Linked DNA regions of Occallatibacter riparius. The protein of the gene in region 2 binds, or shares a complex with, the protein of the main gene of each other region. Links are inferred from orthologs where the notes say so. Each region holds a gene or a part of one and is shown on either strand. Other genes may lie near its edges. The genes, in order: MOP44_RS04315 and iscU.

Region 1 (11,252 bases), 460 kb from region 2 along the record:
TCCCGCACGATCGTTCCTGTTGAGGTCGTTCCACGCCTTTCCTCCAACAGGCAGGTTGACTATGGTCTGGGCAATATTCAGCCTCAGTTTTATGTTTCGCTGGCGCATCCGGGCAAGTTCATCTGGGGGGCGGGTCCGCAGCTGTGGTTACCCACCGCAACCGATTCCGAGCTCGGTACCAACAAGTGGGGAGGAGGACCCGCTCTGGTTGGGTTATTTCGACAGGGGCATTGGCTTGGCGGTTCACTTCTGGGTAACCAGTTCGCTGGCGTGAATCATAAGCACGTCAATTCGATGACCTTGAATTCATTTTTGTTCTACAACATGCGCGCAGGGTGGTATTTCGTATCCACGCCTGTCATCACAGCTGATTGGACGGCCTCCAGAAACAGCCGGTGGACAGTTCCTGTCGGCGGTGGTGTTGGCCGAGTGTTCAAACTTGGTGCGCAGCCCCTGAATGCTCGTGCAGAGTTCTTCAACGATGTGCGAACCACTTCTGGCGGGCCGGACTGGCAAGTGCAAACGCAGCTGCAGTTCCTCTTTATTAAGAAGCATCCGTCGGCGCCTACGGCGGTTGCCCACTAGGGTAGATACATGCTGCAGATGAATGGAGCTGGGATCACTGCCCTATGCAGCGATCGACGGTTCGCTCTTTGGGAAGCCTGACTCCACTCATCAGCAACTGACGATCCAGCGCGGCCGAGACGGAACGAGAAAGACGGTTCAGAGAGATAACGGGTCGCCAGTTACTTTACGAGGCAACTCGATGATCTGAATAAACCGACCTGACCAACCAGGATCTGAGAGGCATTGCCCTGACACCGCATGTTGATCCGCTAGAGGCTCTGCGAGGCTCTACAGGTCTAGAAAGCCGCGTCGCAAGGCGATCGTGACGGCATGCGTCCGGTCGTTTGCTCCCAATTTGTCGAGAATGCTTCGAATGTGAGTCTTGACGGTGTCTTCGCTGATTTCGAGGTAGTCCGCAACCATTCTGTTGGATTTTCCAGAGGCGACCTGCTGAAGAACTTCAATTTCCCTTGCCGTCAGAAGATCGCCGCCAAAATGTGCAGCCATCTCGGAGGCCACATCGGCGTGAACCCGCCTCTTTCCCTGATTCACGTCGCGTATACAGTCGAGGAGGTCGGTGCGGAGTGTGGCCTTAAGTAAGAAGGCTTGAGCGCCAGCTTTCAGGGCACGTTCTGCCTGTACATCCCCCAAATAGGTGGTAAGCACAATGATGCGTGCGCTAGGGCACTGTTCTCGAATCTCAGAGATTGCGGCGATGCCATTCATGTCGGGCAGCCGAATATCCATAATGGTTACGTCCGGGCGGTGAATCTTATATAGCGCGACGGCATCTTTCCCTGTCCCCGCCTCCGCAACCAGAGTCATATCGTGCTGGCTTCCTATCAGAGCTGCGAGACCCTCGCGTAACACTGGGTGATCGTCGACTACCAATAAACGGATCGGATTTGCGTCGTTCGTCACTATAAACCCTGTACTACATGCGCGGATGTCGACCGGGTTCAACGGCGATCCGGTCGATTTTTTGCAATGCTTCATCATGGCAGACCACCGATTTGTCTGCCTCACTCTTTCCAGCGATACAGGGCGAAAACATTCTTCTATTTTCGAGAATGTGCGTTCGCCGGGTCTACCTCTCGGAGGGAACTCTCTCGATACGCTCGGTGAGCAGGCACAGTCACAATTATCTGACTTCCTTTGCTCGTGCTGTGACACGCAAATCGAGCGCCCATTATCTCGGCGCGCTCTTTCATACCACGAAATCCCCAGTGTCCAGCTCGGGGACTGATCTCTTGCGCCGCAGCATCAAACCCATGTCCATTATCAGCAACCGTGAGCACAACAGACTTCCGCTCACATAAAAGACTTACGGTGATTTCCGAAGCACTGGAATGGCGGAAGGCATTGGTGATTGCCTCGCGTCCGATGTCATGCAACTCACTCAAAACAGATGAAACAACATCCCCTCCTCGTCCTTCAATCTTCAAGGTAAAACGCACTCTTTGATCGGAGCCGAGATCATCCGCGATTGCTTCGAACGCATCGGTAAGGTTTTTGGCTGTGAATTGGGCGGACCGCAAACGACTGACACGATCCCTGCCCTCTACCACGATCCGATCCGCCGTGGCCAACGCGCGCTCCATTGCCGCCCGGGTACGGCTTCCTTCCGGAAGTTCCTGGGCTGCCACATGAAAATGCAGCATGAGACCTTGCACCCCCTGAAGCAGGGTGTCGTGCAGATCACGCGCGATGCGGACCCGCTCATCGGCGCGGGCTTCGGCACGCTCCCTGATTACGCCGGCCACACGGCGCAGCCTCAGCCGATACAGGAGCCAAACGAGAACGGCGCCGGCCAAAACGTATAGAAGTTGAAACCAGGTGGTTTGATAAAAAGCGGGCTGGATTATGAACTCCAGGGAAGTTCCAGCCTCATTCCAGACGCCGTCGTTGTTGCGCGCGACGACTTGGAATGTATACTTGCCCGGCCCCAGGCGTGTATAGGATGCCTGAACCCGGCTTCCTCCATCCTGCCATTCGCTGTCAGATCCTAGCAGGCGATATCGGGAGCGCGCCCTTTCTGGAATGGGTAAGCTCAGGACGGAGAAGCCAATATCGAGTTTAGTGGTATTAGGAGGAAGGGTAATTGGAGCGTAGAGGGAGTAGGATCGTCCATTCGCACTCATGCTCCTTATCGCCACCAGGGGAGGCGTCAGATTTCGGTGGAGATGTGCGGGATCGAGCCGGATTACACCTCTCGACGTCGCGACCCAGAGAATTCCGTCGCTTCCCATGACCGCCGGCGTGTCGGAAGTATCTGACGGCCGTTCGGCCAAATCAGTTATGGGATCAAATGTTTCGAATTGAACACGGTGGCTGGGGTCTCTAATAATCAGGGAGACCTCGCTTTGAGGGATGTGGACGATCTCGGTGTCGGTGCTGAGCCACAACCCTGACTCGGGAGTTCCTGCGATTCCGGCGACCAAGCCGAACTTGGCTTCCGACGCTGGCACTACCGTGTGGAACCTTCCCTTACTGTAGATTGCTAACCCAAATTCACCGCCTGCCCAGACCTGCTCACCGGAATAAGCGAGTTGGGTGACAGCGCCGATGTCCAATCCGGTTTTGGCTGAAAATATCTGAACTGAACCGTGATCCCAAAGTGCAATTTCTCTCAACTCCGGGTAGGCCAACCATACCCGTCCCTGGCCGTCGCTAACCGCTCCATAGGCCGTCATGTAGGGGTAATCCGGCATGATCCGGGCCTGATCCCAAACTTGGTTGTGCAGCCGGAAAACACCTCTACCCCTGACCGAAACCCATAGGTCTCCTGAGCTGTCTCTTGTCAAAGCTCGCACAGGGCCATGAATCGGTACCCATTTATCTGCGATAGATGTCGGCAGGACCTTATCCCGGTTCAGATCTGGCGACAGAGACTTCAGGAAATGCCCGTCCTGCCATCGCCAGAGATCGCCCAGGTCGCCTCGCCGCGACCAGACCCAGATTGACCCTTCCGGATCGCGAAAGGAAAACTGAATATCAGGGGGACTACCCGGAACCAGCTTCCCGCTTCTTGCGTTCCACAAGCCCTGAGGCGAGCTTGCCCAAACATCTCCTCTGTCTCCTGCTACCAACTGCATGCGACGGGTGGGGACAGACTGCAATTGAAACCACTCTGCATTGCGAGGCCGGAATCGATCCAGCCCTCCAAGTGTTCCGACCCAAATGTCCCCTTCCCTATCTTCCATCGAACAGTAAACTGTGGCATTGGTCAGCCCCTCAGTTTCACTGAATTTCTCGATCGTGGGATCGTCGAGCGATACATGTTCCTGAAGATGATCTGCTGAGGGAATACGCAGCACCCCGTCATGCCGTGTCATCATCCATCCAGTACCGTCACGATCGATCAGAAACATTCCCGACGAGTTCGCAAATTGTCGCGAGGAGCCACTTTGGGCAGCCCCGCGGGCAGCGAGTTTCAATAGCGTTAGTGCCTCCGGCACCCAGAGCCAGGTTGCTGATTCGCCGGCCTGTGTGAAGCTCGGGAGATACCCTGGAACCTCTCGCGAGTCTTCTTGATGGAACTCGCGCGCGCCCTTGGGCAAAAAGAAGACGCCTTTGGTCGCATCGGTTACCCAAACTCCTTGATTGTCCACGGCCAGGCTGGCAGGTGAGATGGACTTCAAGCCTGACACATTGCCGGTTTCACCAACGTGCCACCAATGGCTGCCGTCGAAGTATCCCACGCCCGCAGGCGTGGCGGCCCAGATAGTTCCGTCGACATCCCGAGCCAAACTCCTGACCCGTCCGGCCGGCATTCCGTCTGCCAGACTGTAGTTTTTGAGTCTTCCACGTTCCAGCAGGCTTGCACCACCGTTTAAATAGCCTATCCAGAGACCGCCGTTAGGCATGGCCAGGAGCGAGCAAATCCATCGGGGCTCAGGAAATGCGCCCAAATCAGGCTGATATCGCTCAAGCACAGAACCATCGAAACGGAGAAGGCCGTTTGTGGTGCCCACCCAGATAAAGCCGTCTGAGGTTTGCGCAATCGCCAGCACCTCGCCAATGACCCCTTCTTTGGCACCCCAGGCAGTGTGATGCATCTGAGTGATTGGCTGATGGGGATCGATTGCTGACAAGTTCGCGCAGCACAGAAAGAAGATGTTTAAGAACAGCGCGAACCGTTCGAGTCGGAAAAGCCGGCGTGGCAGGAAAAGAAGAGTTCGCGTCATAGATTCCAAGGTGCTACTGTTAACGGTGGAAATCGTTTGTGGCTTCGATCAGCCTCCGAAGGTGAGTCATTTCTCAATGTTAATCACGGCGCACCACTGACTTCGGCGCGTCACTCCTTTGAGTGATACAAGTCAACCTCATTGATTGCCGAAAAGACGCTTCTTATAGTCGCGATCGCGTGTGATTTCGGTCCAGTGCCAGCGGCGCTGGATGGCGGCTGAGATTCCTACAAGGTACCGGTCCAGCTACGATAAAGCATCCGCAGCCGTTTTAGCCTGTGAGCACTGTATGTTAAGCGGAGCGCGCGGCCAATTCAAGTGATCGGTAAGGGCACTCAATTCTCTCGCTGAAGGTGTCCCCCGTTGCAGTCCCGTGATTCTGGGCCGATCCGAAGAGCATCACCTTTCGTAGTCGAGGGAATCGCAAGGGGGCAAAGCTCCGGACTGCGAAACTGGACGAGTGGCAGTCCAGCGCCCTTGTCGCTCAGGATGACGGGGCTGCGGTGGTGCTGGGGCGCGGGGACTGCGCGGTGAAGGCGCAGCACGTCACCGATTGCCTGCAAGCCCCGATCGGCAAGCGAGCATGGCCTCCGCCAGTCAAGGCGGCAGTGAGGTCCCCGGCGGGAAGCCGGTGGCTCCTTGAAGTGCGGGATTGAGCATGGAATGGATTTGCTGTGGCGCTGCGTCCCGTTCACCGGCGCCGGACACGAAGGTCCCGCGGCCCTATATACGATTGGAAACACCGGAAGAGGAATCTCCCCGATTGTGGGTGCCTAACGCGCCCTTGACAGCAGAACGATTGAAACGCCATTCCAGGTTGTGCGGCCGGCCCCTTTAGGTGGCTGGTCATCGAGTGCGACCGCTCCAACTGACATTGACTCTAGATGAAACCGCGACAGAATATAGTTGCGGACCAGGATTGCACGCGCCCGTGAAGTCTCTATTTTTTCAACTGTGTTTGTGCCGGCCGAATAGCCTTCCACCATAATCGGATGGCTCACAACCGCATCCCCATACTTTGCCAATTCTTGGTCAATCAGCTCTTTGCCGGCTGAGCTCAGTTCCTCTGTGCCATTGCTAGCCTGATGAAAGAGCTGGTCCGTACCAAGCCAACTCCGATGATTACCCGGGCTTGCGGATAGCCGGTCACGCCGGTAAACGGCCGGAGAGATGTTGGTAAGGGTGTAGTAACCGCGCTTGCGGAAGAAGCCGCGAGTCAGAAGATTGTGCTTTAGCGCCTCCGAGTCCTCGGCCATGTTTCCTGTAGCAGTACTCACATTAGAGATTGCGTCGCGCAAATTGACTCCGGCCGCGACACCATGTTCGTCCGGCTGTGTGAGTTCCGCTATCGTTGTTTGCACTGCTTTGGTAGTCGAGTCCAAGTTTGATGCTGCGTCTCGTACGGATACAAGAACGTCATCAATCTTCTGAGGGATGCTCCGCGAAGAGACATCATTGACCAGTGCGTTGGTTTGGTCCGCTGTAATGCGCAAACTGGACGTCACCTGTTCGGTGTTCGCGATGGTACGTCTGATCGAACTGGCGACTTCCGGGTCGTGGAGCAGCATTCCTGCAGGCCCTTCCCCGCGTTTGAGTCCTCCGACAACATCATCGACATCGATCAACGTTCCGCGTGCAGTCCCCAGCGTCACGTTCAAGTTTCCCCCCACAGATGTCAGCAATCCATTGGCATTCTTCACCGTTTCGTCTACGTCAGCGATCGTTCCTTTGGCTTGGCCTACAAGGTCGGCCAATTCGATCGGCTCTTTGCTCCCGAGCGTCGAATTTGGTACCGCGGACGGCGAAGCACTGCTTCCCGGACCAACCGAAAGATACGTGTCTCCAACCAAGCCTGCGGTAGTGATCGACGCAACCGAATCCTTGCGGACCAGCCCGCGAAACGTGTCAATGATCCGAAATCTGACTCGGAACTTTGATGACGGTGAGTTGGGAATAGAGATCTCTTCGATCCGGCCAGCGTCCATGCCTCCCACCTCCACTTTCGACCCTTTAGCCAGACCTGAGAGGTCGGCGAATTCGGTGTAGAGCGTGAGATGCTTTTGGAAGGCCTCATGGCGGTTCCCGATGAGAAACAGGCCTGCCGTAAACAATGCAAATCCGATCAGAACAAAGAGTCCAACAGCGACACTACGATTCATAACGGCTATCCTTCCGAAATAAGTCTCCGTGCGGTTTCGTGGTCGCTGCGTTCTACCTCTGCAGCTGTTCCGAATGCGGCCAGATCGCCCTTGTCGAAGACTGCGAAACGATCTCCAACCTTCCTGGCCCCGTGGACGTCATGAGTGACGATCAGGATAGTTGTGTTACTGGCAGCTCGTTGCCGTAGAAAGAGGTCGTCAATCTCGGAGGCTGTAATCCTATCGAGACCACTGCTTGGCTCATCAGCCAGTAGGATCTTTGGCTCTAGAACCAGCGCGCGCGCGAGGCCCGCACGCTTGCGCATTCCGCCCGATAGCTCCGACGGTCTCTTGAGTTTGTCGCCTGCCAGGCCCACTTGTTTCAGCACGCTATCCACTACGGCATCGATCTCGTCTTTCGATTTGCCAGTCAATCGTTGAAGCGGCAACGCCAGGTTCTCGTAGAGTGAGAGCGAATCGAACAGAGCCGCGTCTTGAAATAGGAAACCCATCTTCCGCCGCACCTTCGACAGTTCCGCCTCCCTCATACCGGTGATTTCGTCTCCATCGACCCAAATCTTTCCTTGGTCGGGTTTCAGCAATGCCATGAGCAGTTTGAGTGTCACGCTCTTCCCCGTCCCGCTTCTCCCGAGGATGCAAACAATCTCTCCCTGTCGAATCTCAAACGAAACGTTCCGGAGCACCTGCTTGGGGCCAAACGCCTTGGATACTTCGTCAAAAGCCACGGATCCTGTGGGCACGTCTCTCATAGCGCATTCTCCGGCAATAGGAAGAAGATGCACTTCACCAAGACCACGTCCACGAAAATGATGAGCAAAGAAGAGACGACCACGCTGTTGGTTGCTGCCCGGCCGACACCTTGCGAGCCCTCGTTGGTGGTGTAACCGAAGTACGACGAAACTGTACCGATAATTAAGCCGAACACAGCAGTCTTGGAAGTGGGCAAAATGAAGTTCGACAGCTCGAGGTTTGCAAATGCACGGGACAGGTAAAGTGAGAACGACATTCCCGAAGACGAGTGCTCCGATACGAATCCACCCAAAAGTCCCGCAAAATCGGCGAAGAGAGTGAGCAGTGGCATCGAGATGACACACGCGATTACGCGCGGAACAACGAGGAATTTGAAGGCATCAATCGACAGCGATTCGATGCCATCGATTTGTTCTGTTGCCCGCATGTTCGCTAGCACGGCTCCGATTCCGGAGCCGACACGACCCGAAACCAGGAGTGCGGTGACGAGCGGTCCGATCTCGACAAAGAAGCCCAACGACTGCACGGTTGGAATGAGCGCTTCTGCCCCGAAAGTCACCAAGGTACCCCGAGTATGGAGCGTCATGACCATTCCTAACGCGAAGCCCGAAGAGATCACGAGAGGCAACGACTTCGCTCCAATCTCGGCTATCTGGCGCAGGATCTGAGCAACTTCGAAAGGCCTGCGAAGGGCGTCCCTCATCGTTCGAAATCCGAACAGGTTGACGTTCCCAACGAATTCGATTGGATTTGGCATTTGAGAAATCCCAGTCGTAGCACTCACGAAAGCATAGGAGCTGTCGTTTCAGTCGAGATGAAAACTAGCTCCATTTCCAGCAAAGCTCTTTGTAGTGTGCTTCGTGAAGTGATGAAGAGGTGAGGTGACCGTGATTATCGTACTGTTGGCAGCCAGTTCTAACCGGACGCTGAACAGCGCCTTAGCCGTTCAACGCTCATCAACAACGCCATCGCGCGCGCAGCCGGAGTGCTTGGAATCGCTCTTCTTGGAATTCTAGTAGTGGTCCCTTTTCGCGTCCGGCTCGAACATGGCCTGAATCATCTTTCGCTATCGTCGGCCGAGTTCCAGGGTTTCAAGGACAGGAAGCCAAGCTCGCTGATCTCCAGCCCCCAACCAACCTCGATCCTGCAAAGAAATCCGCTATCAGCGCTGTCGCTCAATAGGGATTCGTGTTTGGGTTTCAGAATCGTCATGGTGATCTGTGCAGGATTGTCAGTCGCAAGTGCCTCGATAGCCTTTTCATGCTTCCGGATACCAGGGTTGATTGAAATTCGCGTCAGTGCCGCCGATTTGCCGAGTCAGCGAGGTCTCGACGCAGAGCGTTCGATCGCGATCTCCAGTGCGTGGAGGATCATCTCGACTTTTAGTGGGCGCTGGATAGAAGGAGGCCCCGAAATGGATTCGAATGCATCCACATGTCTGTAGAACCGGCTAGCCTGACAAATGCCTCTGGTTGTCCATTGCCGATATCTGCCAACGCACTCATCGAGATTGAGAAGCAAAGTCGAAGGTGGGTTATCGCCGGGCTTTCGTTAAGAGGTTAAGGCGCGCAGCGCATCGAGCAGGCGCTCCACCTCTTCGAAGGTGTTGTAATGAACCAGGCCGATGCGCAGCATTCCGCCTTTCTGTTCCACTCCCAGGCGCTCCATCAGATTTAGTGCGTAATAGTTCCCGTCCCATGTGAAGATGCCGCGATTTGCGAGGAACTCGGCGATCGCCTTCGGAGAATGGTCGCCGATCCGGAGCGATAGCGTTGAGCAACGTTCGTCAAATCGCTTGGGATCCGTGATCCCATAGATGCGCAGACTGGGAATAGTCAGCAAGCCGTCGATCAGCCGTGTGATCAGGCTTCGTTCATATGAGACAGTGTTGCGATATGCCGCTTCCAAGGCTTCCCGTCGCGTCGTCGCTCCAGGATTACAGTGCCTCCCCAAGCCAGCGATATACTCAACAGCCACGCCGATCCCGGCGATCAACTCGTGTGCGAGGGTTCCGGTTTCCCACCGGTCAGGAGCCTCATCATGCGACGGCCGAACCCTATAAGGTTGAACTCGGTCCAAATGTTCGCGCTTCCCGAAGAGCACACCCATGTGCGGCCCAAAGAATTTGTATGGCGAGCAGACGAGGAAGTCGCAGTCAAGGCCTTTTACATCGATCAGACCATGAGGGGCATAGTGCACCGCGTCTATAAATGTCATTGCACCGGCAGAATGGGCGAGGCGCGTAATCTCTCGAACCGGATTGATGGTCCCAACTGCATTGGAAGCATAGCCTACTGCCACGAGCTTGGTCCGGCGGCTTAACTTCCTCTTCAGGTCGTCGAGATCGAGTGTGCAGTCCTCTTCGCGAATGCCTGCTACCTGAATGACCACGCCTCTTTCCTCGAGGGCCTTCCAGGGAGAGAAGTTGGCATCATGATCGAGAGTTGTGAGGAGAATCTCATCACCCGGCTGCAACTCGCGGCCGATCGCGCGCGACATTGCGAAGGTAAGGGTGGTCATATTCTGACCAAAGACAACCTCGCACGGGTCGCAATGGAAGAAATCCGCCATGGCCGCTCGTGTGTTCGCGATCATCTCGTCGCTGTGGCAACTGGTCAGGAATGCTCCACCGGTATTGGCGTTGGAATTTATGAGGTAGTCCTGGATTGCTCCAATGACCTGCATGGGCACTTGGGTCCCGGCGGGACCGTCCATGAAGACGACGGGTTGCCCGTTGACCTGCGTCTCGAGTGACGGAAACTGCGAACGCACCCACTCGATATCCAGCGTCGCGCCCAGCCCCAATTCTCCTGCGCTCATCGCCAATCGCTCCTCGAACCCGTACAGGGCAGAGTGTACAACGCAATCTTCGCGCACCTACAGGCCATCCGTAAGAGTCTGGTCCTTTTCATCGGGGAAATCCTGTGGAGAATAAAAGGCGAAAGGAGGAGTATGCTCATCGAGTGGACAGTGAACGTTCATCGGCCAGCAGCCAGATCCCTTCCGTCCGAATTTGCGAGCTCTGCAGACGCCATCTGCCTGCGCCACACACAACCGCGGAGACGCTTTGCGATGCCTGCAGGACGAAAAAAGGTCGCCATCGCGTGTACATGTTTTACATGCTGAGAGACGGTTGGTTTTGTCAGTTCCTGGAGCAGGATCTGAAGACACCCCTTCCCAAGAAGCTTCATTTCAAGAGCCAAGAGAAGCTCTGGGAAATTGCCGAACGCGGCGGTTTCAATATGAACCTGGAGGCACGCCAGTCGCTGGATCATGGAATCGAGATCGGCCGCGGCGGGATGTGGCTGGACCTCTCCGAGGAGCAGTACCGGAGGCTCAAGCATCGGTAGCGGCTGGGGAGGGTATAGGATTCTTCTAACGATTTCAAAAAGAAGTTCTGACACTGATCTGCTGCTGTCGTTCCCATGAAGTGCGTTGTGCAAGATTTCGTTGATGCCGTCGTCGCCGTGGTGCTTCTGGCCACGATCCTGGCATTTCTTGCCTTCGCCATCGGCATCACTCCGGACGGCATTCTGTACGGCAATTGGCCTGATACCAGCGACCATCCGACGAATTGGTACGATACCGC
Region 2 (11,177 bases):
AGCAGAGCCACCATCTTGTTTTGTGCGGTGTGCCGAGCCTCGTCGTCGCCGTTGTCCCAGGCAGTCCACTCGCCGCGCAGATCGTCGTCGACCGCGTTGAGCAGGCCTTCGAACTTCGTCTTAGCCTCGGTGAGGCTTTGCTTGAGGGCGGGATCCTCTTCGCCTGACGCCTTGGCCATGCGCATCTCTTCAAGCTGCATGTTGAGATCGAAGACCTCTTCGAGCAAGTCGGCGGGCGCGCGCGATGCGCCCATTTCATTGGGGCGGCGATTCTTGCCGGCGTGCTCTTCGCCGATCTCGGCGCCGTGCAACTTGAGCAGATACTCGGTGCGGCGGACGGAATCCTTCAACGTGCGATAGGCGTCGTTGAGCAATGCCGTATCGGCCAGGCTCCACTCCTTCTCGGGGTCCGTGGCCCGCGCGAAGCGGTCGGGGTGCAGGCGCCTGCTGAGGCGGTGGAAGCTGTCTTCGAGTGCGGTGAGATCGAGATTGAGGTGGGGCGCTACGCCGAAGATGGAGAAATAGGTGCCCTGCTGCGGCGGCTGGATCTTGCGGCAGTTGGGACAGAACAGTGTTACTTCGTTGTGCGCGACCGAACAGGACCAACACTCAACCGGAACTGCAGAATCGATAACCTTCAACATGTCTGAGCCTTGCTTGCACGGATTGCTACGACGAGAAGGACGAACCGCAGCCGCAAGAACGCGAGGAGTTCGGGTTGACGAAGTTGAACCCTTGCCGCATGAGTGTCTCTTCGTAGTCGAGCGTCATGCCGTGCAGATAGAGAAACGATTTGGGATCGACGAAAACACGCACTCCGTCGAACTCGTAGACGCGGTCGCGCTCGCGGGGGCGAGTGTCGAACTTGATCGAATACGAAAGCCCCGAGCAGCCACCGCCAAGCACGCCGAGGCGCAGGCCGCCTTCTTCCGGCGAAATGCCCTCCTTGGCCATGGCCGCGCGGATCTTCTTCACTGCCCGTTCCGTGACCTGGATGCCGGTAGCCGGACCGGTTGGCGCGGCCATCTTCGGCGGTGCAGCGGACGCGCCTTCGGCGGGCTTGCTTTCGATGCTTACGAAGTTCGACATAATGTTCTTCTTTCCCTGGTACAGTTCAGCCTATTGCACGGTCATTCGACCGACCTTAGCTTTGGGTCTACTTTCATCTTGATGGTGCGCATCGTCACTCCCTCTGTCTTGATCTCAATTCTGCTGCAAGAGGGCAAGAATATTGAGAACATCACGCAGACATCGTAGACCCCGGGGGCAAGTTGTGCTTCAAAGCTCCCCGCCCCATCCGTATCCACCCATTGGTTGGTTGCTATCGTGCGTTTATAAGAACCAGGACGCTCGGAATGAATCAGAACGTGTGCCTGTCCAACGACAGCTTCCGACGGATCGAGGACCTTGCCCCTGAGAATGCCCGGAGTTTGAGCCGCCATCGCCCCGGCACTAATCATCCATGCACAAATCCACAACGCGCCGATCCGCATGGACGTTACTGCCGGCATCTCTCTCCTCGATCCGTACGCCTGTCGCGCAGCCTACTGCGCCGCAGGAACCGTTGCGTGTTCGCCTTCCGGCACGCCGTTCTTCTTCTTCCAGTCGCCGATGGCGGCGCGGATAGCGTCTTCAGCGAGCACCGAGCAGTGAATCTTCACCGGAGGAAGCGAAAGCTCCTTCACGATGTCAGTGTTCTTGATGGCCAGGGCGTCTTCCACCGTGCGGCCCTTGATCCATTCGGTGGCGAGCGAAGAGCTGGCAATTGCCGAGCCGCAGCCGAAGGTCTTGAACTTGGCTTCTTCGATGACTTGCGTTTCGGGGTTCACCTTGATCTGCAGGCGCATGACATCGCCGCACTCAGGGGCGCCGACGAGGCCGGTGCCGACTTCCTGCGAGGCTTTGTCGAGCGTACCCACGTTGCGCGGATTGTTGTAGTGGTCGACCACCTTGTCGCTGTATGCCATTGGTCCCAATCTCCTTCTGCGGGGGAAGCCGCATGTCTTAAGTGATCAGTGAACAGTGTTCAGTGATCAGGGCCTTCTGTTGGATGCCCATGTTCAGCCCGGCGACGCAGGAACTGATCCACTGACAACTGATCACCTGGTTTAGTGCGCCTGCCACTCGATCTTGGTCAGGTCGATGCCGTCCTTCACCATCTCGTAGAGCGGTGAGAGTTCGCGAAGATGCTTCACGATATCGATCACCTTGGCCGCGACGTAGTCGACTTCTGCTTCTGTGTTGAAGCGGCCCAGGCCGAAACGGATGGAACTGTGCGCTACGTCGTCGCCAAGGCCAAGGGCCTTCAACACATAGCTGGGTTCGAGCGTCGCCGAGGTGCAGGCCGAGCCGCTCGAAACAGCCACGTCGTTGATGCCCATCAGCAGCGACTCGCCTTCCACATAGACGAAGCTCATGTTGAGGTTGCCGGGCAAGCGATGCTCCCACGAGCCGTTGATGTGGATGTAGTCAAGTTCTGACTCCAGCTTGTCCTTCAGGCGATCGCGCAGCTTTGTGAGATAGGCCGCTTCTGTTGCCATGTCCTCGCGCGCAATCTCGCAAGCCTTGCCGAGACCGACGATGCCGGGGACGTTGAGAGTGCCGGAGCGCATGCCACGCTCGTGGCCGCCACCGTCGATCTGGGCGGCAATCTGCACGCGGGGGTTGCGCCGGCGAACATAGAGGGCACCTACGCCCTTGGGCCCGTATACCTTGTGCGCCGAGATGGAGGCGACGTCGACGTTGTCCTCAATGACGTTGAAGGGGACCTTGCCGATGATCTGCACCGCGTCAGTATGGAAGATGATGCCCTTTTCATGGCAGATCTTGCCGATCTCGCGAATGGGCTGCAGGACGCCGATTTCGTTGTTGGCAGCCATGATGGTGACGAGGATGGTCTTGTCGTCGATGGCGCGCTTCAGATCTTCAAGGTCGATGAGGCCGTCTGCCTTCACCGGCAGGTAGGTGACGCGATAGCCGTACTTTTCGAGGCGCTTGCAGGTGTCCAGAACGGCTTTGTGCTCAGTGACCTGCGTGATGATGTGGTTGCCGCGCTCGCGGTACATCTCCGCGATGCCCTTGATGGCCAGGTTATTGCTCTCGGTGGCGCCGGAAGTAAAAATGATTTCCTTCGGCGTGGCTCCGATGAGCTTGGCGATCTGCTCGCGTGCGATTTCGACAGCCTGCTCGGCCTCCCATCCGAAGGAGTGGTTGCGGCTGGCGGCGTTGCCGAACTTGCTGGTGAAAAAGGGCATCATCGCTTCCAGCACCCGCGGATCGAGAGGGCTGGTGGCGTGGTTATCCATGTAGATGGGCAGGGTCACTCCCGCCGGCACTTCCACTTGGCTTGAAACTGTACTCATCGCGTGTCCGTCCTTCGTTGCTGCTGCCGTCTGCTGCGGCAGGGGAAGCTTCCTGTTGAACTACTTCAAGTCGCTAGGTAGTGATGGTGACCAGCGCCTGAGCCGGTGGACCGGCATGGGCCGGGGGAGTATTGGGCTCATGCTCCGCCAGGTCGTAAATGCTAATGCTCTTCAGCACGCCCGCAATGGTCTCGTTCACACGCGCGAGCGGTTCTTTGATGGTGCAACTGGGGGTGAGGTCGCAGCCGTGAGCCCCTTTGGTACACGAAGTAATAAAAAACGGTCCGTCGATAGCGTGAATCACTTCAAATGCTGAGATCTGGCGAGCATCTCGCGAAAGCGCATAGCCACCGTTCATGCCGGCATGGGACCGGAGCAGGCCTGTCTTGGTGAGCCGCTGCAGGATCTTCGCGAGCAGCTGCGCCGGAATCCCGTACGCATCGGCGATATCCTTGGCGCTCTGGGCAGGGGCCTCCGGGTGCTCGGCGAGATACTTCAGCGCCATCAGCCCGTAGTCCGCTTTTTTTGTGAGCTTCAGCATGAGAATATCCGACTGGAACGGTCCGTGTTTAGTATACGACCAAATCTGTCCGGCTTTCAACTCAGGCTGAGGTGGAATCTGTGAAATCGCCTGCTGCAAGCAGAATTCAACAAAAAGCCGTTTCCAAATCCGGCCGCAGATGGGTAAAATCTGGCCCAAAGAGCCGGAGGTTCGCGGTAGACGGAGGGATATTCCACTCACGACACCGCGTGTGCCCGGCCGCGGCAGCGCAAATTCAAACAGAACCTGGAACCATGGCGACCGTCTGCAAACACCCGCGAGTGCGCATTGTCTCCCGGCACGACGATATTGAATTCGTCGAATGCCTGGAGTGCGGCGAAATCTTTGATTCCGAAGAGTTTCGCGATATGGAGATCGAGGAAAACGTGGAACCCGAGCAGGCGGAAAGCGAACCCTGAGACTCTCGATCGTTTATGAGGTCGGGCCGTTGTTCGTGGTGTTGATGGCCCCATGCGGACTGATGCGCCGAGTGACCAGCCATGCGTAGTGGAGCCCCGAAGCAATCGTAAGGACTATTGTTGCATCGAGGGCGATGGTGCGGAGCCATCTGACCCAGGCGGAATGGTCCGTTTGAAAGAGCAGGACGGCGGCCACGGCTGTAATCTGGGCCAGAGTGTTGGCTTTTCCGAAGCCGCTGGGCTTGAAGTCGCGCCGGCCGACCGCCGTGTATAGGATGGCTGCGACCACCAGTATGCCGAGATCTCGGCCGAAGACCAGAACCGTGATCCGCACCGGCATCAGATTCATATGCGTCAGCACCAGAAACAGAGTACTAATCAGCAGCTTGTCCGCGACGGGATCGAGGTATTGGCCAAGCACTGTCCGCTGCTTCAAGATTCTGGCCAGGGCGCCGTCCAGTGCATCTGTAATGCCAGCCACCACAAACAACACGAAGCCGAACAGAAATTTGCCTTCGAGGACTGCCGAAACAAGAAACGGGGCAAGGCAAATGCGCCCGATGGTAAGCAGATTCGGCATTGTGCGGAGCGGGTTTCGAGGTGGGCTGGTTTCGTTCATTCGCAATTGACGGTGAATTCTGGAAACGAGCGAACCGCCACCGCATGACGCTCGATTAATAGGCATGCGTCAGCCGCGGTTCGGTTTTGTCAAAGGAATGGTACAGCACGAGGGGCTTACGTTTCAGGGCGGCTTCCCGCACACCTCTAAGTGCTGTTAGACTGGGTGAAGACCGAGAACTGCCCAGCCGAGTTGTATCCGGCGCGGTGCCGCACCAGACTCAGAGGCCCAGGCCGGGATAAAGCGGTTCCTCACCTATAGGCGCGTAGCTCAGTTGGTTAGAGCGCTTCCTTGACACGGAAGAGGTCGTTGGTTCGAATCCAATCGTGCCTACCATTGTTCTTCAAGAACTTAGAGCAGGAACCGTACCGCATGGCATGCTGGGTACAAGAGGTCCAAGACACCCTTTATCTTGGTCTTGACTGCATTGGATTTTCGCAATTCTTTCAGCCACGACTCGATGCGGAACGCCTTGAGATTTGCAATGCGTTCGTCGCCCCCATCTGGGCAAGATGTAGCTGTCCAAGTTGTTCGCGTAGACTTCGCGGGTGAGCTTTGTCTCTCCGCATCCCTCGCCCAGTTCCTTCTCCCGATAATGCTCGGCACGTTCGCTGAGCGTCATGGAAGACGGACTGATGGACTCGGCATTGATGTCCAGCCTCAAAGCATCGACAGCTTTTCGTGCTGCGGTTTCGGTCCTGTACTGCTGCACACTGCCGATGATCTTCTTGCGCTGAATGCTCTTTCCCCCGCCGATCGGTTCACGCCAGCGGTAGACCCATATGTCGGGTACGATGCTTCTCTTCTCCGCTGTCAAAGAACCTTGCTGATAGCGTTCACGCCTGAGCGTAAATTTAGGTGCGCTGTTATTGTGCATGTCGCCTTCCTGAAATGTCGCAGAGTCTCTAGGCCTGGCAGTGGCTCCGAGCCAAACACGCCCTTCGGAAAGCACTCCGAATAACTGTTCTCCCAGCGAGACCGGTCTCCCCCGTATCCCCTTCACTACCTCCTCACGCATTCCACGCTAAGTACGTGCAGCAGCGCACCGCTGCTAATCGCAGGAAGGCGCCATAGGACCTCGCTTTGAACCAGCTCAATTAAATCGATTTTTTGACCTTGCTGGGCGTTCAGCCGGGCATGTATGGTCAGGAGTTCCGTTCATCGAAAGGGACCTCCGACGTGAAAATGCTGCTTTCCGCAATTGTCCTCATGGCTGTTTCTTCGATGGGTGCGGCTGCTTCGACCACAACGAAAGTCGAACAGGGCCAATTGCAGGGCACGCACGAAGACTCGCTCACAGTGTTCAGAGGTGTCCCGTTCGCCGCGCCCCCTGTCGGCGATCTGCGCTGGCGCGCTCCGCAGCTGGCGGCCAAGTGGCAGGGCGTTCGCCCGGCGGACAAGTTCGCGCCGCAGTGTGTGCAGAACCTCGGCAACGGCCCGGACAAGCCTTCGGCTACGAGCGAAGACTGCCTTTATCTCAATGTGTGGACGCCGGCAAAGTCGGCTCATGAGCGCATTCCCGTGCTGGTCTGGATCTACGGCGGCGGTTTCAATGGCGGCGCGACGTGGATTCCGACGTATAGCGGCGAGGTCTTGGCGCGCAAAGGCGTCGTGCTGGTCAGTATTGCGTACCGCGTGGGACCGCTCGGCTTCCTCGCGCATCCGGAGCTGAGTGCGGAGTCGCCGCAGCATGTCTCCGGCAACTACGGATTGCTCGACATGATCGCAGCTCTCCAGTGGATCAAAACGAACATCGCCGCATTCGGGGGCGATCCCAAAAAGGTCACCATCTTCGGTGAATCTGCAGGTGGGATTGCTGTTAGCCAACTTTGCGCATCTCCGCTGGCCAAAGGATTATTCGAGGGCGCGATCTCGGAAAGCGGCGGCTCGTTCGGTCCTCCGCGCCGGGCTGGTGGCCCCGGCGAGAACATGCGTCTTCTTGCGGATGCAGAACGTGACGGGGCATCGCTAGCGCGGGATGCAGGCGCCCATTCGATCGCAGAGCTGCGCAGCCTGCCGCCGCAAAAAATCATGGCTGCCCAGCGCGGCCTCGCGTGGCCCATCGTCGACGGCTGGGTCATTCCGGCCGACCAGTACACGCTCTACCAGAAGAAGCAGTTCAACGATATTCCGGTGCTGATAGGTTACAACTCGGATGAAGGTGCATCGTTCTCTCGTGATCGCACCCCGCGCGAATACGTCGAAGGCGTGCATCAGCGTTACGACAGCTTCGCTGAGAGGCTACTGAAGGCGTACCCGGCAAGCGGGACGACTGTTCCCAAAACGGCGCGCGACCTCAGCCGCGATGCAGCCTTCGGATGGCATACGTGGATCTGGGCGCGCCTGCAATCGCAGTTGGGCTCCGGCAAGGTTTACTACTACTACTTCGACCAGCATCCGCAGGCACCGGCCGATTCGCCACGGCCTGATCTCGGCGCGCCGCATGGCCGCGAGGTCGCTTACGTGTTCGGCCATCTGAACGATCTTCAGCACGAGCAGCCTACGGCCGCCGACCACATCATCTCCGACGCCATGGCCACCTACTGGACGAACTTCGCCAAGTACGGCAATCCCAACGGAAAGGGCATGCCGCAGTGGCCCGCATTCAGCGATCAGAATCCCCATCTCATGTACTTTGCCGGCACGCCGCACACCGGTCCGGTACCCACGCCTGACGGCCTGAACGCGCTCGACGCATACTTCGCATGGCGCCGCTCACCGGAGGGCGTGCGCGATTCGGCAATCGAGGATGCAAAACCCGCCGCTACAAACGTGATGGGCGCGAAGTATCCGCGTGTTCTGCCGGACCACAGTGTTGTGTTCCAACTTAAAGCGCCGTCAGCGGCGTCTGTGGATGTAGACATCACGGGCAAGAAGTTCCCGATGACCAAGGACAGCGACGGCGTCTGGAGTGTGACCACAGAACCGTTGGTAGAAGGCTTCCATTACTACGCTCTCGACGTGGATGGCATCCGCGTCAACGATCCCGGCAGCCATGCGTTCTTCGGCACCGGCAAAGACGCGAGCGGAATCGAAGTGCCCGAAGATGGCGTGGATTACTACCTGTCCCAGCAAGTGCCGCACGGCGATGTCCGCATCCGCATGTACCACTCCAGCATCACCGGCCAGTGGCGCCGCTGCTTCATCTACACGCCACCGGATTATGACTCCAACGCCACGGCGCGTTACCCGGTTCTCTATCTCCAGCACGGGATGGGCGAGGACGAGACCGGATGGATCTTCCAAGGTCACGCTAACCTGATTCTCGATAACCTGATCGCCGCGAAAGAAGCCGTACCCATGATCATCGTCATGGACAACGGGTATGCATCGCGGCCGGCCGGTCCCTTCGCTCCTCCCAGCGCGAGACCGGACGTCACCAGCTTCCAGGACGTGATGATCAAGGAAGTCATTCCCATGATCGATTCCACCTTTCGGACCATTGCGGATCGCGATCACCGGGCGATGGCCGGACTTTCCATGGGCGCCAACCAGGCCCTCCACATTGCCACACAGAACCTCGACACATTCGCCTACATGGCCGGATTCAGCGGCACCATGAACGGACTCAGCACCGATGCGCTCGATCCTGAAACAGCATTTAGCGGCGTATTTAAAGACGGCGCCGCATTCAATCAGAAGGTGAAGCTACTCTGGATCGGCATGGGCACACAGGAGCCCAACCCATTCCCCGGAGCCATCGGCTCGTTCCGCGCGATGCTCGACAAAGCCGGGGTGAAATACGTGTACTTCTCCTCGCCCGGTACTGCGCACGAATGGGTCACCTGGCGGCGCGATCTCAACGATTTCGCGCCAAGGCTATTCCGCTGATCGACCCTCGATTCCGATATCGGGGAGATGCCACCCGACAAATCTCTCTTGTATTCAGTTTGCCCTTGACATGTGAGAAACGTATGTTGTTGGCTTGAGTAAGTTTTCTCCCCCGGGACCGGTCAAAACATGAAAATCAAGACTGTGTTGTCGCACTCAGCCCCCGTGCTGCGTTGGGCGGAGCTTTCCCTGATAGCGTTGGGCTTGTCACTATTCGCCGCTTCGCCGCTACCCGTGTGGGGACAAACCGGATCAAACGCGCTGACCTTGTTCCAGAACTACTTCGTGACTGGCGATTACGTGGTCGCTGGCTGGGTCAAGGGCTCTCCCGATGGGACTGGGTATGCCCCCGGAGCCATCAGCGTTCCCGATACTTTGCAGCCGGGTCAGAATGGTGTGCCCGCCAGTATTCCCAAAGGGGCAGATATCGTCGCCTCGTATCTCTATTGGGCGACGGTGGAAGGCAACCAGTCTACCTTTGCCGGCAAGGCCGCCTACTTCAATGGCTACCCTATCTCGGGAACGGTGCTCGGGAATCCCAACGCCCCGACATCCTGGAGTGCGGGAGGCTGTTCCGGATCTTCCAAAGGGTCAAAGACGATGCGGACCTACCGCGCCGACGTTCACCCGTTTCTTCCGGTAGATACAAATACGACGTCCCCAACTTTTGGCGCGACGATTGCCAGCGGCACTATTCCGGTACGGCTTGCGGATAGCGGAAGCAACGGCAACACCGCGCCGATCGCGCTTGGGGCGACCCTCGTGATCATTTATCGCGTTCTTTCACCAGCTGTTCCTTTGAATTCCATCGTGCTCTACGACGGAGCGTACGCTCCCAGCAATGCAGGCACGAGCATGAGCCAATCGTTGGTGGGCTTTTACGAGCCCGCAAGCAGCCCGGTTGCGAAGATCACGCATATCGTGGCCAACGGGCAGACCAATAAAGGCGAACTGGTGTATCTGAATACCGCTTCCCAGCCGTTGCCGTCGCTGTATGGAGGCACGTCGCCTTTTCCAGGCATATATGGATCGTGGGATAACCCAACCTGGACTCTCAACGGCTACGTGAAACCGACGGATACCTCTGAGACAACTTCAGTAGTTCCGACCGCGAGCAACAGCGGTTGCGTCTCGTGGGGAGCCATCGTCATGAGCACTTCCGTTCAGGATACGGATAGTGATGGCCTGCTGGACGTGTGGGAGACCAACCAGGGATATACGGATGCGACGAGCGGGCAGTGGGTGCCGCTGCCGGGAGCCGACCCGAATGCAAAGGACATCTTTATCGAGCTTGACTACCTGAACAATATGGGTGGTTCGGGCGGCCCTTACCTGCATTCTCACTTGCCCAAGAAGGCGGCTCTCGATGCCGTGGGAAATGCTTTCGCGAATCAAAATATCCAAGTACATTTCGATCTCGGCCCTGGCATCTACCAGGGGGATCCTTACGTGATCTCCTATCCAGTCTCCATCCCCAGTCCCCTTCCTGCTGGAACACTGGCGCCTCAGACCGGCGCAGGCGGCAACTCGATTCCAGAGGGGCAGGTTTTGTGCAACGATGGCGCAACGCTTTGCGCCTATCCGGGACAGCCGGCGATTGGTTGGAAGGGAGGGTTCGAGTACACCAAGAACTCGACCAACCTCGGCAACTTTCAGTCGGGCCGCGCACAGAGCTACCGCTACGTTCTGTTCGGCCACTCCCTGGGACAGCCGCGCGCCTATTGGAGCACAACAGCTTCAGCCCTCAAAATTCCGGTCCTTCCTCAGTTGATCTCAATTGTTAATTCAGGCAACACGGCGACTGTAACCATCCAGTCCCCGCCAGGCTTGATCAAGCCCGGTGATTGTCCGAACGCCGCCTTAGTTGCTTGCGGAGATGCGAGCAGCGCTCGTGTGAGCGTAATCGGAGCCTTGAATCAGACAGTGCTCAACGGCACTTACAGCTTTAGCAATGCTATTTCGACCCTCGCCAATAACGTATACAAAACGACGTTTACGATTCCGACGACGGGCGTCGCGAATGGAACCTACAATTTCGCGTCCGAGCCACAGCTTGCGGTCACCTATCTGGGACCGACGAGTTCGTCGGGGCAAGCCGAACTTGGCGGTGGCGGCGACTCCGCGGTGACTCTGGGGCTCTGGGGGGCCGACGATCCATCCGGCTGTGAGCCCGATCCATCGCAACCGCTTGCATCGGGTCAGGATTACTGCAGCAACGAAGAAGGGACTGTAGCTGAGCAGACCGGAACGCTGCTCCACGAACTGGGTCACTCTCTGGCGCTCACCCACGGAGGAAAGTATTTTCTCGATCCCAATAACCCCAGCTTGCCGACTTATGAATTGAACTGCAAGCCCAACTTCCTGAGCGTGATGAACTACATGTTCCAGGTTCGCGGCTTCGTCGA

Evidence for each region.
Region 1: the proteins of iscU (region 2) and MOP44_RS04315 are in contact, whole or in part, in a solved structure (PDB 5XT5), measured with the Bacillus subtilis proteins. The link is inferred for Occallatibacter riparius from one-to-one orthologs.

The regions. Positions count from the first base shown.
Region 1 is NZ_CP093313.1:1,075,037-1,086,288, reverse strand. What follows is about bases 8,350-11,252. They hold MOP44_RS04315 (cysteine desulfurase-like protein), read right to left. Parts: upstream 10,484-11,252; coding sequence 9,215-10,483; downstream 8,350-9,214. Other genes in these bases: MOP44_RS04305 (hypothetical protein), read left to right, coding at 11,101-11,252; MOP44_RS04310 (hypothetical protein), read left to right, coding at 10,627-11,013; MOP44_RS04320 (MlaE family ABC transporter permease), read right to left, coding at 8,350-8,420. Outside these bases: MOP44_RS04345 (neuromedin U), read left to right, coding at 1-585; MOP44_RS04340 (response regulator transcription factor), read right to left, coding at 856-1,566; MOP44_RS04335 (sensor histidine kinase), read right to left, coding at 1,626-4,754; MOP44_RS04330 (MlaD family protein), read right to left, coding at 5,528-6,913; MOP44_RS04325 (ABC transporter ATP-binding protein), read right to left, coding at 6,919-7,662; more of MOP44_RS04320, read right to left, coding at 7,659-8,349. UniProt on the Bacillus subtilis protein: Type II cysteine desulfurase that acts as the initial step in the SUF-like Fe-S cluster assembly pathway.
Region 2 is NZ_CP093313.1:1,535,297-1,546,473, forward strand. Bases 257-3,084 are described here. They hold iscU (Fe-S cluster assembly scaffold IscU), read right to left. Parts: upstream 1,968-3,084; coding sequence 1,545-1,967; downstream 257-1,544. Other genes in these bases: hscB (Fe-S protein assembly co-chaperone HscB), read right to left, coding at 257-644; MOP44_RS06080 (HesB/IscA family protein), read right to left, coding at 670-1,026; MOP44_RS06085 (carboxypeptidase-like regulatory domain-containing protein), read right to left, coding at 1,131-1,511; MOP44_RS06095 (IscS subfamily cysteine desulfurase), read right to left, coding at 2,109-3,084. Also shown: more of hscB, read right to left, coding at 1-256; more of MOP44_RS06095, read right to left, coding at 3,085-3,362; MOP44_RS06100 (RrF2 family transcriptional regulator), read right to left, coding at 3,436-3,903; MOP44_RS06105 (hypothetical protein), read left to right, coding at 4,158-4,322; MOP44_RS06110 (CDP-alcohol phosphatidyltransferase family protein), read right to left, coding at 4,336-4,902; MOP44_RS06120 (hypothetical protein), read right to left, coding at 5,285-5,818; MOP44_RS06125 (carboxylesterase family protein), read left to right, coding at 6,052-8,772; MOP44_RS06130 (MBG domain-containing protein), read left to right, coding at 8,902-11,177. UniProt on the Bacillus subtilis protein: Part of the SUF-like system that mediates the biosynthesis of iron-sulfur (Fe-S) clusters. Acts as a sulfurtransferase and thus transfers sulfur from SufS to SufB.